One region of the Buttiauxella sp. S19-1 genome, then DNA from elsewhere that is predicted to be linked to it. Evidence: predicted binding sites of a transcription regulator. Region 1 holds the regulator's gene; the other holds the start of a gene.
The links. Region 1 encodes sigma-54, which starts transcription at its own class of promoters, with help from an activator protein. Its sites were predicted from a motif close to GTTGGCACANNTTTCGCTNT; they were not measured.
Positions count from the first base shown of each region.

Region 2: the regulator sigma-54 is predicted to act here: its motif matches at 2,505-2,524, upstream of MES37_RS01845 (pyridoxal-phosphate-dependent aminotransferase family protein).

Region 1 is NZ_JAHWLU010000002.1:59,382-66,882, forward strand. It holds gene arcB (aerobic respiration two-component sensor histidine kinase ArcB) at 1-1,577, shown strand, start outside; gene elbB (isoprenoid biosynthesis glyoxalase ElbB) at 1,813-2,466, shown strand; gene mtgA (monofunctional biosynthetic peptidoglycan transglycosylase) at 2,463-3,191, shown strand; gene npr (PTS phosphocarrier protein NPr) at 3,197-3,469, opposite strand; gene rapZ (RNase adapter RapZ) at 3,466-4,320, opposite strand; gene ptsN (PTS IIA-like nitrogen regulatory protein PtsN) at 4,374-4,865, opposite strand; gene hpf (ribosome hibernation promoting factor) at 5,073-5,360, opposite strand; gene rpoN (RNA polymerase factor sigma-54) at 5,383-6,816, opposite strand; gene lptB (LPS export ABC transporter ATP-binding protein) at 6,990-7,501, opposite strand, start outside.
Region 2 is NZ_JAHWLU010000004.1:15,283-22,783, forward strand. It holds gene MES37_RS01835 (gamma-glutamyltransferase family protein) at 1-1,345, opposite strand, end outside; gene MES37_RS01840 (MurR/RpiR family transcriptional regulator) at 1,461-2,300, shown strand; gene MES37_RS01845 (pyridoxal-phosphate-dependent aminotransferase family protein) at 2,574-3,815, shown strand; partial or broken gene hpxK (allantoate amidohydrolase) at 3,815-5,068, shown strand; gene uraD (2-oxo-4-hydroxy-4-carboxy-5-ureidoimidazoline decarboxylase) at 5,051-5,569, shown strand; gene uraH (hydroxyisourate hydrolase) at 5,566-5,901, shown strand; gene MES37_RS01865 (amidohydrolase) at 5,904-6,671, opposite strand; gene fadE (acyl-CoA dehydrogenase FadE) at 6,781-7,501, opposite strand, start outside.

The DNA.
Region 1 (7,501 bases):
GTTTGATGGGCTTTGGCCGCGATATTACCGAGCGCAAGCGTTACCAGGATGCACTTGAACGCGCCAGTCGCGATAAAACCACCTTCATTTCAACCATCAGCCATGAACTGCGTACACCGCTAAATGGGATCGTCGGTTTGAGCCGTATCTTGCTCGATACCGATCTGAATCCTGAACAAACCAATTACCTCAAAACCATTCATGTATCGGCAATAACACTCGGTAATATTTTCAACGATATCATTGATATGGATAAGCTTGAACGTCGCAAAGTCCAGCTTGATAACCAGCCGATTGATTTCACTGGTTTCCTGGCTGATTTAGAGAATCTTTCCGGTTTGCAAGCACAGCAAAAAGGGCTGAAGCTGGAAATGAACTCTACGTTACCACTGCCGCATAAAGTGGTGACCGATGGAACACGTCTGCGCCAAATCCTTTGGAATCTGATCAGTAACGCCGTTAAGTTCACGCCAAAAGGAGGACTGGTTGCTGTGCGCGTGTGTTATGAAGAAGAAAACACGTTGCGCTTCGAAGTTCAGGATTCCGGCATTGGCATTCCTCAAGACGAACAGGACAAAATCTTCGCCATGTATTATCAGGTGAAAGACAGTCATGGCGGCAAACCGGCTACCGGTACGGGAATTGGCCTGGCGGTATCGCGCCGTCTGGCGAAGAGTATGGGTGGCGATATTACCGTTAGCAGCAAGCCCGGTGAAGGTTCGTTGTTTACCCTGACCGTGCAGGCACCGCGTGTTGCGGATGAAGTTGAAGATACCCTTGAAGATGATGAAATGCCGCTGCCGGCATTGCACGTCTTATTGGTTGAAGATATTGAACTCAACGTGATTGTTGCGCGTTCCGTGCTTGAGAAGCTCGGCAATAGCGTCGATGTCGCGATGACCGGTAAAGAAGCGCTAGAAAAATTCACCCCAGGGGAATATGACCTGGTGCTGTTGGACATCCAGTTACCTGATATGACGGGGCTGGATATTTCCCGGCAACTGACCACGCATTATGCGCGTGAAGATTTACCACCGCTGGTGGCATTGACTGCTAACGTATTGAAAGATAAAAAAGAGTACCTGGATGCTGGCATGGATGATGTGCTGAGCAAACCCCTCTCTGTTCCGGCGTTAATGGCGATGATCCAAAAATTCTGGGACAACCAACAGTCAGAGTCTAAGAAGGAGTCTCAAGTGCCTCAAGTTAATAGTGAAAAGCAGCAAGCATTGCTCGATATTCCAATGCTTGAGCAGTATATGGACCTCGTCGGACCAAAACTGATTACTGATGGGCTGGCGATGTTTGAAAAAATGATGCCGGGCTATCTGAGTGTACTGGACTCCAATATGACTGCTCGCGACCAGAAAGGGGTCGTGGAAGAAGGTCATAAGATTAAAGGAGCCGCAGGGTCTGTTGGGCTACGTCACTTGCAGCAAGTTGCTCAGCAAATTCAATCGCCGGACTTACCTGCATGGTCAGAAAACGTCGGTGAGTGGATTGAAGAGTTGAAACAAGAATGGCAACACGATGTTGATGTTCTGAAAGCCTGGGTGGCAAATGCTCCCAAAAAATGACCCCGGATAAACCGGGGTGCGCGAATTCTGCGCCAACACCAGGGAAAAGTCAGGTTGCGCCGTTGAGTTATAAGTCTTTATCCAAATGGCGCAGCCGATAATCTTGTGTGCTGCTCAGGCATTAAGATAGCAAATCTTAAATAGTTTGTTACATGAAACAGTAAAATGTGTGAAGCATAGCGATCAAATCATCATAACTGATGATGAAATTTGCATGATGAAAAGGAATGGCTGAATGAAGAAGATTGGTGTGGTGCTCAGTGGGTGTGGGGTCTACGACGGAAGTGAGATTCAGGAAGCTGTGATTACCCTGCTGGCTATCGCTCGGTCAGGTGCTGAAGCGGTATGTTTTGCACCCGATAAACCTCAAGCAGATGTTATTAATCACCTGACTAATAATAAGTCTATTGAGCATCGTAATGTGCTGGCTGAAGCGGCGCGAATTACTCGTGGTGCGGTAGCGCCATTAGCGCAGGCCGATGCCAGTCAACTGGATGCGCTTATTGTGCCTGGCGGTTTTGGCGCGGCGAAAAACTTGTGTAATTTTGCAAGCCATGGGAGCGACTGCCAGATTGATAGCGATCTACGCCGTCTGGCTCGTGATTGCCATGCCCAGGGTAAACCACTCGGCTTTATTTGTATTGCCCCAGTGATGTTACCAAAAATTCTTGATGTGCCGGTGCGTTTGACTATCGGTACAGATATCGACACGGCAGAAGTCGTTGAAGAAATGGGGGCCGAACATGTTCCGTGCCCGGTTGACGATATTGTGGTTGATGAAGAACACAAAGTGGTGACCACGCCTGCTTATATGCTGGCGACCCGTATCGATGAAGCCGCAATGGGTATCGAAAAGCTGGTGGCCCGCGTCGTGGATATGACTGCATGAAGAAAGGGCGTATCGCGCTCTTGAGCTTTTTCAAGCGCTGGCTGTTGCGTGGTCTACTGGCACTGGCGGGAATTTGGCTGGTTGGGATAATCCTGTTTAGTTTTATGCCGGTGCCGTTTTCAGCAGTGATGGTCGAGCGGCAGTTTAGTGCCTGGTTCAGCGGTGATTTTAGTTATGTTGCGCACTCGGATTGGGTGAGCATGGACGAGATCTCGCCGTGGATGGGGCTGGCGGTGATTGCGGCAGAAGACCAGAAATTCCCTGATCACTGGGGGTTTGATGTAACGGCAATTGAAAAAGCTATTGCACATAATGAGCGAAATGAAAATCGCGTTCGTGGTGCATCCACACTCTCTCAGCAAACGGCGAAAAACCTATTCCTGTGGGATGGTCGTAGTTATCTGCGCAAAGGCCTGGAAGCGGGATTGACCCTTGGCATGGAAGTAGTCTGGACTAAACGCCGCATCCTGGCGGTTTACCTGAATATCGCGGAGTTTGGTGATGGGGTTTTTGGTGTGGAAGCCGCCTCGCAGCGCTATTTCCATAAACCTGCCAGCCGCCTTACGGCATCAGAAGCAGCACTTCTCGCAGCCGTTCTCCCTAATCCCATTCGCTTTAAAGCGAATGCACCTTCCGCTTATGTACACCAGCGTCAGCAATGGATTTTGCGCCAGATGCGCCAGCTAGGTGGCGAATCGTTTATGGCGCAGCATGAGTTGAAGTGAGCTAATTAGTCTTCGTCAAAACCGGCATTGAATAGCGCGATAACGGCGTTCAATGCCTGTTCTTCTTCGGGGCCAGTGACTTCAATTTCAATGTGACCCCCTTTAGCAGAATCCAGCATCAGCAATGCAATGACGCTATTGGCTTCAGCTTCCGTGCCAGCCTCGTTGCGCAGCATCACTTCGGCGTCAAAGCTTTGTACCAGTTCGAACAGCTTCATCGCTGGGCGTGCGTGCATGCCCAGTTTGTTGGTTATCTCAACGGTCTGTTTTACGGTCATGTTTTACGTTTTTCCAGCGTGCGGTGACGGGATTGCACGTTCTTGCCGCGTGAACGGAAATAATCTGCCAACTGTTCAGCGATATAAACTGAACGGTGTTTACCGCCGGTACAGCCAATCGCCACAGTTAGATAGCTGCGGTTATTGGTTTCCAGCATAGGTAACCATAGCTCAAGATAGCTACGCGTCTGGTAGATAAAATTGTGGACTTCGGTATGACGGTCGAGGAACGCAGCAACAGGTCTGTCCAGACCGGTCATCGGGCGCAGCTTCGGGTCCCAGTGCGGGTTTGGCAGGAAGCGCACATCGAACACGTAATCCGCATCAATCGGAATACCATGTTTAAAGCCAAAGGACTCGAACACCATTGTCAGCTCACGTTCACGTTTACCAAGCAAACGGGTACGCAGCATTTCCGCGAGCTCATGCACCGACATCTCAGAGGTGTCGATGATCAGATCGGCTCTGGATTTCAATGGCTCCAGCAAGTCACTTTCTTCATCTATCGCACTTTCCAGCGAGAGATTTTTACTGGAAAGCGGGTGCAAGCGGCGCGTGTCACTATAACGACGAATCAGCGTGTTGCGATCGGCATCAAGGAATAACAATTGTGGTGAGAATGAGTCAGGCAGATTGGTCATTGCCTGTTCAAAGATCTCCGGATTTTCCGGCATGTTACGCACGTCGATGCTGACTGCCGCAGAAATTTGGCGTTCTGCGAGGGTTTTAGCAAGATCAGGTAATAGCACCACTGGTAGGTTATCTACACAGTAGAATCCCATATCTTCTAGTGCACGCAAGGCTACAGACTTCCCTGAACCAGAGCGGCCGCTGACAATCATCAGCACCATGTTTTCACTCCCCCAACTTTTCTTGCTGCGGCATACCCGTGACCGCAGCCAGATTATTCACTTTCACTACCTTGTTCTGTTTCGGTAATGATCTGATAAAGCTCTTCATCGCTCTGTGCAGAACGCAGGCGGCGGCAAATCGTTTTGTCAGCCAGACGTTTTGCTACCAGAGACAAAGTATGTAAGTGCGTTTTTGTTTGATCCGCAGGAACAAGCAGCGCAAACATCAGGTCAACCGGTTGGTTATCGATGGCGTCAAAAGCGATAGGGGTTTCCAGTTTAATAAACACCCCAACGGCACGAGTCGTATCTTCTTCCAGTTTCCCATGGGGAATGGCGATGCCATTTCCGATACCGGTACTGCCCATGCGTTCGCGCGTCAATACAGCCTCAAATACCACTTGTGGTGGCAGGCCGAGCTGTTTTGCTGCCAGTTCACTGATGATTTCCAGTGCACGCTTTTTACTCTGGCAATGTACGTTGGTACGGGTACATTCCTTGTTCAGGACTTGACTAAGTTGTAGAGCAGAATCGTTGTTCATCATAAGTTCACCTAAGCACCCTGTTATGCTAACGGCCCGCTACTCCACGCAACGAGCCGTCTTTACCCTTCATACTTCAAGTTGCATATGCGTTGGCTTCCTCGCTCACCCCAGTCACTTACCAGAGTAAGCTCATGGGGATTCACTGTGTAGCCGCCTTTCTGCAACTCGAATTATTTTGGGTAACTGCTTAAACAGTTGCCCGGATTATCAGTGTTGTTTTAGTTTATCTTTATGTTTGGTTAACTGGCGAGCCAGTTTATCAATCAGACCGTCAATCGCCGCATACATATCCTGCCCTTCCGCGCTGGCATGAATTTCACCACCATTTACATGAAGCGTTGAATCGGCAATATGCGTGACTTTTTCCACTTTTAACACAATATAGACTTGGTTAATTCTATCGAAGTACTGCTCCAGTTTGGCAAACTTCGTACTCACAAATTCGCGCAGTGCGTCAGTGATTTCGACGTTATGTCCTGTAATGTTGAGCTGCATAGTGTCTTCCTTATCGGTTAAGTCAAACCAACTGTTTACGCTGATTTGACGGTGGTATGGATAAAGACTCTCGGTACTTCGCAACAGTGCGGCGTGCCACCATGATCCCCTGATCCGATAGCATAGTCGTTAACTTGCTATCACTCAGTGGTTTCGCAGGGTTTTCCGCAGCAATTAATTTCTTCACCAATGCACGAATTGCCGTCGAGGAGGCTTCACCTCCACCTTCGGTATTAACGTGGCTTGAGAAGAAATACTTCAATTCAAAAATGCCGCGTGGGCTATGTAAATATTTTTGCGTGGTCACTCGGGAAATGGTCGATTCATGCATTTCTACGACCTGAGCGATATCAGCAAGCACCATCGGTTTCATGTGCTCTTCGCCGTGTTCAAAAAAGCCTTGTTGCTGTTCAACGATACAGCGACTGACGCGCAGCAGCGTGTCGTTCCGGCTTTCCAGGCTCTTAATCAGCCACTTTGCTTCTTGCAGATTACTGCGAATAAATTGCGAGTCGCTGTCATTGCGGGCACTGGTGCCCATTGCAGCGTACTGCTGGTTTATTTTCAGGCGAGGGAGGCTGTCGGCATTGAGTTCTACAGTCCAGTGACCTTGCGTTTTTTTCACCAGAACATCCGGTATGACATATTCCGGTTCACCGGTCTGAATGGATTGCCCTGGGCGTGGGTCAAGAGACTGAATCAGGCACATTGCCTCTTTCAGCACCTCTTCTTTCAGACGGGTGACGCGCATCAGGCTGCGGAAGTCATGGTTAGCGAGCAGATCCAGGTGATCGCTGACAATCAAGCTGGCTTCGGTTAACCATGGCGTTTCGCGAGCGAACTGTGAAAGCTGTATGAGCAGGCAATCGCGTAGATCACGTGCGGCAACACCCACAGGATCGAAGCGTTGAACGCGTTTGAGTACGGCTTCCACTTCGTCGAGGGTGATTTCGTCATCACCCATGCTTTCCAGAATTTCTTCCAGAGAAACTGTGAGATAACCCATTTCGTCAACGGCATCGACAATAGAGGTCGCAATTGCTGTGTCAGTATCTGAAAACGGGGTGAGATCAACCTGCCACATCAGATAATCCTGAAGAGACTGGGTCGTTTCCCCCTGATAAACCGGCAATTCGTCGTCGATATAATCGCTTCCGGTTCCTGATGGAGTGCCTGCGGTGTAGATTTCGTCCCAACTGGTATCCAGCGGTAACTCGTCAGGCATTTCTTTTTGCTCAAGCGCCTCACGGGTATCTAACGCTTCGTTTTCACGTACTTCCTGAGTTTCAACTTCTTCATGCAGATCGGTTTGCTCAAGCAGTGGGTTACTTTCCAGTGCTTGCTGAAGTTCTTGCTGTAGCTCTAACGTCGAAAGTTGCAACAGACGAATTGCCTGCTGTAACTGGGGAGTCATAGCAAGTTGTTGGCTAAGCCGTAATTGCAAACCTTGCTTCATATTCAGAGCGAGCTTCCTCAGGTTATACTCGTCATACTTCGAGCTGCAGGGGTGTTGACTGCACTCCTTCACCCCAGTCACTTACTCAAGTAAGCTCCTGGGATGAACTCCCTTGTCGCCTACCTGCAACTCGAATTATTTTGAGTATAAATATTATAATTTTTACTACCCTATCAGAGTCTGAACTCTTCGCCCAGATACACGCGCTTAACATGCTCGTCTTCCAGGATTTCGGCTGGAGTGCCATGGGCGATTAAATGGCCCTGGCTTACGATGTAGGCACGTTCACAAACAGCCAGCGTTTCGCGTACGTTATGGTCAGTAATCAACACCCCGAGCCCACTGTCGCGCAGATGCTCAATGATTCGCTTGATGTCGATGACGGATATTGGGTCAACACCAGCAAAAGGTTCATCCAGAAGAATAAATTTTGGATTTGCGGCTAATGCTCGGGCAATTTCGACACGACGACGCTCGCCACCAGACAATGACTGCCCGAGGTTATTACGCAAATGTTCGATGTGGAATTCTTCCATCAGCTCATTAGCGCGGTCATCACGCTGCTCAACAGAAAGATCGTCACGGATTTGCAGCACAGCCATTAAGTTATCGAACACACTTAAACGGCGGAAAATAGACGCTTCTTGCGGTAAGTAGCCGATACCTCGACGAGCACGAGCATGAA
Region 2 (7,501 bases), on a different contig from region 1:
CTTCCTGTAACGGCATACCCTGAATCACATGGCGGGTAAAAATGGCTGCCTGGGTTTGCGGTTGCCCGTCGCCGCCCATCGAGCCATACACCATCGTCCGTCCATCAGCCAGGCGGGCCGCTGCCGGATTCAGGGTGTGAAACGGCTGTTTACCGGGCGCAAGACTTAACAGACTATCGGGGTTGAGGCTGAAAGCTGCGCCACGGTTTTGCCAAAGCACACCGCTTTTTGGCAGAACCACGCCGCTTCCGAACTCGTGATAAATGCTTTGAATAAACGAAACGGCCAGGCCGCTGCTATCAATCACGCCCATCCAGACTGTGTCGCCAGGGCCTTTTCCGGTTCCCCAGTTTGCGGCTTTACCGTCATCAATTTCTGCGGCCAGCGCCGCAAGTGGCGCGGGATCTAACAGGCTTTGGATTGATGTCGTGATATGACGAGGATCGGTGATGTATTTGTCGCGCAGGGCGAAGGCTTTTTTAGTGGCCTCGACGATACGGTGAACCGTTTGGGTTTCGTTGGCTTGCGCCATCTCTAAATGGTCGGTGATCCCCAGAATCGCCAGTGAAACCAGGCCCTGAGTTGGCGGCGTCATATTATAAATCTCACCCTGCTGGTGGTGCAGATGCAGCGGAATACGGCGTTTTGCACGCTGGGCGGCGAGGTCCTGTAAGTTAATCGGCATCCCTAAATCAGCGAGTTCTTCGGCAAGCAGTGTGGCTAATGGCCCGCGATAAAAGCTATCAAGCCCTTCAACGGTCAGGCGTGTCAGCGTTTCGGCCAGCCGTGGTTGAGTAAACCGGCTGCCCGCGCGTGGGATTTCGCCTCGTTCCAGAAAGGTTTCGGCAAAACCGGTGATGTTAACCAGTTCGTCATATTTACTGTGTGTGGCGAGCGCCTGAGATTGGGTCACCGGAATACCATCTGCCGCATAGCGGATGGCGTCAGCCAATAAACGCGAGAGAGGTAATTGCCCGCCACCGAGTTGCCCGGCAATTTTTAGCGCTTCGTCCCAACCACTTAGCGTGCCAGGTACGGTTAATGCCGCTTTTGGGCCACGATGTGGGATTGCGTTTTCACCGGCGTAAAACTCCAGTGAGGCAAGCGAACCTGCTGCACCGCTGGCATCAATGGCAATCGGTTCGCCTTCTGGCGGCACGATCAACCAAAAGCCATCCCCGCCAATACCATTCATATGCGGATAAACTACGGCGATAGTTGCCGCCGCCGCGACCATCGCTTCGATGGCGTCCCCCCCGTGGCGTAGCACGGATAATGCGGATTCACTGGCCAAATGGTGCGGAGTCACCGCCATGCCGGAAGGTGCCATATTGCTTTGCATCATCGTGTTATCTCTCAGAATGGAAGACGGGGTTATCTTTAAGCAAAAGATGTTCCAGGTTGACGCGGTTGATTTCACTGTGCCAGGCTCGAGTGAAACAAAAGTTACAGAGGTCATAATGAAACAATTAGATGAGCGTTTAAGAGCGACATATGAGCAGCTTTCTCCGCAAGAACAACGTGTTGCCACATTTATTTTCGATCATTTTGACGACCTGATTAGCTACAACAGCGCGGAACTTGCTCGCCTTTCTGGCGTATCAAAAGCCACGGTTAGCCGTTTATTTAAGCGTTTGGGCTATGACCGTTACAAAGATATGCGTGAAGAGTTACGTACCTTGCGCCAGAGCGGAATGCCGCTGACAGAAAACCGTGATGCAGTGCAGGGAAACACCTTATTAGCACGACATTATAAGCAAGAAATGGCCAACCTGACGCAGTGGGTTAGCCTGCTGGATACGCAGCAATTTGCCGATGTCGTGAGTGCGATTAATACCTCAAAACGTATCTTCATCATTGGCTTAAGGAATTCATGGCCAGTGGCGACGCATTTGCGCCAACAGTTATTGCAGACTCGCAACGATGTCTGGTTACTGCCGCAACCGGGCCAGACGCTGGCAGAAGAAGTGGTGGATATCAGTGAGCAGGATTGCGTTATTGCTATCGCGTTTCGCAGAAGGCCGAGAATTATCAAGCCATTGCTGGCAAACCTGCATAAGCGCCAGATACCGTTGCTGGTAATGAGCGAAGCGCAAGGCTCAGGTCTTACGCCATTCTGCCGCTGGCACTTTGCAGCACCGCTTGATAGCGTTTCAGCTTTTGATAGCTATAGCAGCGCGATGAGCCTGGTGAACTTGTTGTCTAATGCGGTACTCCACGAGGCGCTAACCACCGGTCGCCAGCGTATTCATCATATTGCTGAGTTGTATTCCGAACTGGATGAGCTGGAACAACGGTAATGCACTTTAGTGGTGCATTTGCACGCATCATGGGAACCATTCTGGTTCAGAGATGAAGAGTCAGTGAACGGGTTTTTGTAGGGTGGATAAGCGGCAGAGTCATCCACCATTTTCGCCGCTTTTGTCGGATGACGCTGCTGCTTATCCGACCTACGAAGAGGTATGTCATCTGTCTCTTTTCTTCTTTTGTCTTTCACAAAAATTGGTGGCACATTAGTTGCAGAATATTTCAATAAAGAATCTTTTGTTTCACGCAGAATAAAAGGAAATGCCATGTTCGATATTCAGCACTTCACACAAATTAATCCACCTCATCGTTTATTGATGGGGCCGGGACCCATTAATGCCGATCCGCGTGTATTACGCGCCATGGCGAGCCAGTTAATTGGGCAATATGACCCGGTCATGACCGGCTATATGAATGAAGTGATGGTGCTGTATCGCGAGCTTTTCCGTACCCAAAACCGCTGGACGATGCTGGTAGACGGCACTTCCCGTTCCGGCATTGAAGCAATTCTACTTTCGGCTATTCGGCCTGGTGACAAAGTGCTGGTGCCGGTGTTTGGGCGTTTTGGTCATCTGCTATGTGAAATTGCCCGCCGCTGCCGCGCTGAAGTTCACACCATTGAAGTGCCGTGGGGCGAAGTGTTTACGCCTGACCAAATCGAAGATGCTATCAAAAGTGTTAAACCCCGTTTACTGCTGACCGTTCAGGGCGACACTTCTACGACTATGTTGCAGCCATTGGCTGAACTGGGCGAAATCTGCCGCCGCCACGGCGTGTTGTTCTATACCGATGCGACCGCTTCGTTTGGCGGTAACGCGCTGGAAACCGACGCATGGGGATTAGATGCCGTTTCGGCGGGGCTGCAAAAATGCCTTGGCGGCCCATCTGGTAGTTCTCCCATCACTCTCAGCCCGCAAATGGAACAAGTGATTCGCCGCCGTAAATGTATCGAAGAAGGGATCCGCACCTCTGCGCATCAGGATGGCGATGACGAAATGATCTACTCGAATTATTTCGATCTTGGCATGGTGATGGATTACTGGGGACCGGAACGTCTCAACCACCATACTGAAGCCACCAGCATGCTGTTCGCCGCACGTGAATGCGCGCGCATTATTCTCGAAGAAGGTCTGGATGTGGGCATCGCTCGCCACGAGTTGCACGGACGTGCGCTGGTGGCCGGGATTCAGGGCATGGGTCTGGAAACTTTCGGCGATCTGCAACATAAAATGAATAACGTACTGGGCGTGGTGATCCCATCTGTCGTCCACGGCGAAGAAGTGCGCAAAATGCTGCTGGATGATTTCCATATCGAAATCGGCACCTCATTTGGCCCGCTACAAGGCAAAATATGGCGCATTGGCACCATGGGTTATAACGCGCGTAAAGATTGCGTGCTGCAAACGCTGACCGCGCTTGAAGCCGTCTTGAATCGCCTCGGTTTTAAAACGACGCAAGGGGCTGCAATGCAGGCGGCGTGGGATGTCTATTCTCAGGAAAATCGCTGATGGTAAAACTTGCGATGAATGCCGCACAGGCAAGTCTGGCCGCGAAACGCGTCATGCAGCGAGCAGATGAGCTGGCGCAAATTAGCGAAACCCCGGGCCAGTTAACGCGTGTCTACCTTTCAACCGAACATTTACGTGCCAACCATTTGGTCGCCAGTTGGATGGAACAGGTCGGAATGACCACCTGGCAGGATGCGGTAGGGAATATTTGCGGGCGCTACGAAGGTGCAAGAGAAGGTGCTCAGGCGATTTTGCTAGGGTCACATCTGGATACCGTGCGCAATGCCGGGCGTTTCGATGGCATGTTAGGGGTGTTAAGCGCACTGGAAGTTGTCGCCTTCTTGTATCAGCACGATCTCCAGCTTGAGCAGGCGATTGAAATCGTCGGCTTTGCTGATGAAGAAGGGACGCGTTTTGGTATCACGTTGTTGGGGAGCCGTGGGATTACCGGAACATGGCCGGATAATTGGCTAGCCTGTGAAGATGCAGCGGGAATCAGTGTTGCTCAGGCGTTAGTGAATGCAGGTATTGATCCGTCGCGGATTCACAGTGCGGCACGCCGCCCGGAAGAATTCAGCGCTTATCTTGAGTTACACATTGAGCAGGGGCCGGTGCTGGAGCGTGAAAACCTGGCACTTGGCGTGGTAACAGCCATCAACGGCGCTCGTCGTTTAAAGTGCCGCTTCACGGGTGAAGCAGGGCATGCAGGCACGGTGCCAATGGTGATTCGTAAAGATGCGCTTGCGGCGGCGGTGGCCTGGATGACCTTCGTTGAAAGTGCAGCGCGCGCTTATGCCCCAGACATTGTCGCCACTATCGGGTCGCTACAATGTTTACCCGGTGCGGCGAATGTCATCCCCGGTGAAGTTCAACTCACTCTGGATATCCGCAGCCCGCGAGATTCTGACCTCGAAGCGTTGCTGGAAAATCTCTTAAACGAGGCCGATAAAATCGCCGCCTCGCGTGAAGTTGCGTTCAGTGCTGAAACCTATTATTCGATTCCGGCGACGCCATGTGATGTTCATTTACAGCAGCAGCTAAGTTCCGCAATTACTACGGTGCAAGGCCGCAGTTTGTCGCTACCAAGTGGGGCAGGGCATGATGCCATTGCGGTTGCTGAATGCTGGCCTTCAGGCATGTTGTTTGTGCGTTGTGACCGCGGGATCAGCCACCATCCGGCTGAGTCGGTGATGGAAGCGGATGTGATGCAGGCAGTGCAGGCTTATACGCAAACGGTGATCGCGCTGGCTGCGAAAAATGCTTTGGCAGAATTTAACGAAGCGCCAGAGCATGAAGCGCTTAGCCTTATCACGCCATGCGTTGCGATACCCGCGTGGGCTGAGCATTTAGTGGCTGCGCGGCCATTTTCAGCCATCGACGTGTTGCAGCATTATGCTGCGCAATTGACCGAGGATTGGGGAACGACTGAGCTGAATCAGGCGCTGAGCGCCCATCCACGGATTGGCGAAAAGGCGCAAGGCAACAGCAAAGAAGCGGCGCTTTCAAAAAATGAACAATCCGTTGTTGATGGACAAAACAGCGCGTTAATTGTGGCTCTGGCGCAGGGAAATTCCGAATACGAAGCGCGGTTTGGGCGCGTGTTTTTGATTCGCGCCAAGGGGCGCTGCGGTGAAGAAATTCTGGGTGAACTCTACCGCCGCCTGAAAAACTCCGCCGTGGAAGAAGAAGTGGAAGCTCTGGAACAACTACGCCAAATCACCTTGTTGCGTCTGGAAGGAGTGTTTGCACAATGAGCCAATTGAGTACGCATATTCTGGATACTGCGTTGGGAAAACCGGCGGTCAATGTGGTGATTCGCCTGGAACAACAGGACGCAGAAACCTGGGTAATTATCGCTCAGGGTGTTACGGATGTTGATGGGCGTTTGAAGGATTTCACTCAATCGCCATTAGCGGCAGGGCGCTATCGTCTGACTGCAGAAATCGGCCAGTATTTTGCGGCGACGAACAGAGAAACGTTGTATCCCTCCGCGCAAATCGATTTCGTGATTACGCAAAATGGCGGGCATTATCACCTGCCATTTTTGATTTCCCCGTGGTCGTGGTCGACGTATCGGGGAAGCTAATACTAGAGGATAAACGGATCGGCATCCTGCCAGGCAGGGAATTTCTCACGGTATTCCTGCAAGGCAATCAGCGACAAATCGGCATCCAGGCGCATCGCTTTATGGGCTTCACCATTTGCCAGAATGTCGCCTTGCGGGTTAATAATTTTGCTGTCGCCACGGTAATGATGCCCGTTTCCATCAGTGCCGACACGGTTACAGCCAGCAACATACGCCTGGTTTTCAATCGCACGAGCGATCAGCAAACTTTGCCAGTGCAGCGAACGCGGTGCTGGCCAGTTTGCGACATACAGGGCTAAGTCATAATCGTTGCGATTGCGTGACCATACCGGGAAACGCAAGTCATAACAGACCTGCGGCAAAATACGCCAGCCACGCCATTCGACCACAACGCGCTCTTCACCCGCCTGATAATGATGATGCTCATCCGCCATGCGGAATAAATGACGTTTATCGTAGAAATGGACTTTGCCGTCCGGCTGAACAAGAAGAAAGCGGTTCACCGGTCCGCGTTCAGTTTGCAGCGCTGCGCTTCCGGCAATCATCGCCTGCGTTTGCTGGGCTTTAAACTGCATCCAGTCAATCACTTCCTCTTCGGCGAGCGACTGAGTGGCGGCTTCCATGGCAAAACCGGTGGTGAACATTTCCGGCAAGACAATCAGGTCACGGCCATGAATGCCATCTAACAGCACATCGAACTGACGTAAGTTGGCTGCGCCATCCATCCAGACTAGCGGTTGTTGCAGAACGGTAATTTTCAAACCAGACACAATCGGAAGCCTCATGATAAACAGTCTTTCATTCACTTTAGCATGAGTTAACTGCCTTTTGTTGGGCAATAAAAAACCCCGCGAACGGGGTTTTTTAAACTATCGAGTGTTATGCGGCTTCAATCTTACGATGCTTTTCCGGCACCTTTACTGGCATGGTTGCCAGCTCCTCCGGTTCGAACTCATCGACATTAATACTGCGCAGACGGCTTGCTTCGGCTTTGGTAAGGATCGCCGCTTCGTCTGCGTTGATTTTGCCTTCCGCCAGCCACTGTTTCGCTTGTTCATCCAGGCGAGTGAATGGCAGGTTATGCCCGGTTTCTTTGCAGATGCGCAGATGGATTGGCTCGGCAGCCATTACGTCCATCAGTGCTTCTTCCAGCAGACCTGCCGGGTTGAACTCGCTTGGCGTCAGATACTGACCGCGACCAATGCGTGAACGTGTCGCTGATGGGATCTGCATGATCTTCGCCAGTTTATGATCCAGCTTGTCCGATGGTGCATCGTAACGGCGGCCAAGTGGGAAGATAACCACACGCAACATGCCAGCCACGAACGCATTCGGGAAGTTACGCAGCAGATCGTCAATCGCCTGTTCTGCCTGATACAACGCATCCTGAACGCCCCAGTGAACCAGCGGCAGATCCGCTTCGTTACGGCCTTCGTCGTCATAACGTTTCAGTACTGAAGAAGCGAGGTACAGCTGGCTCAGAATATCACCCAGACGAGCCGAGATACGTTCACGGCGCTTCAGGCTACCGCCTAACACGGCCATCGATACATCAGACAGCAACGCCAGGTTGGCACTCAGCCGGTTCATATACTGATAG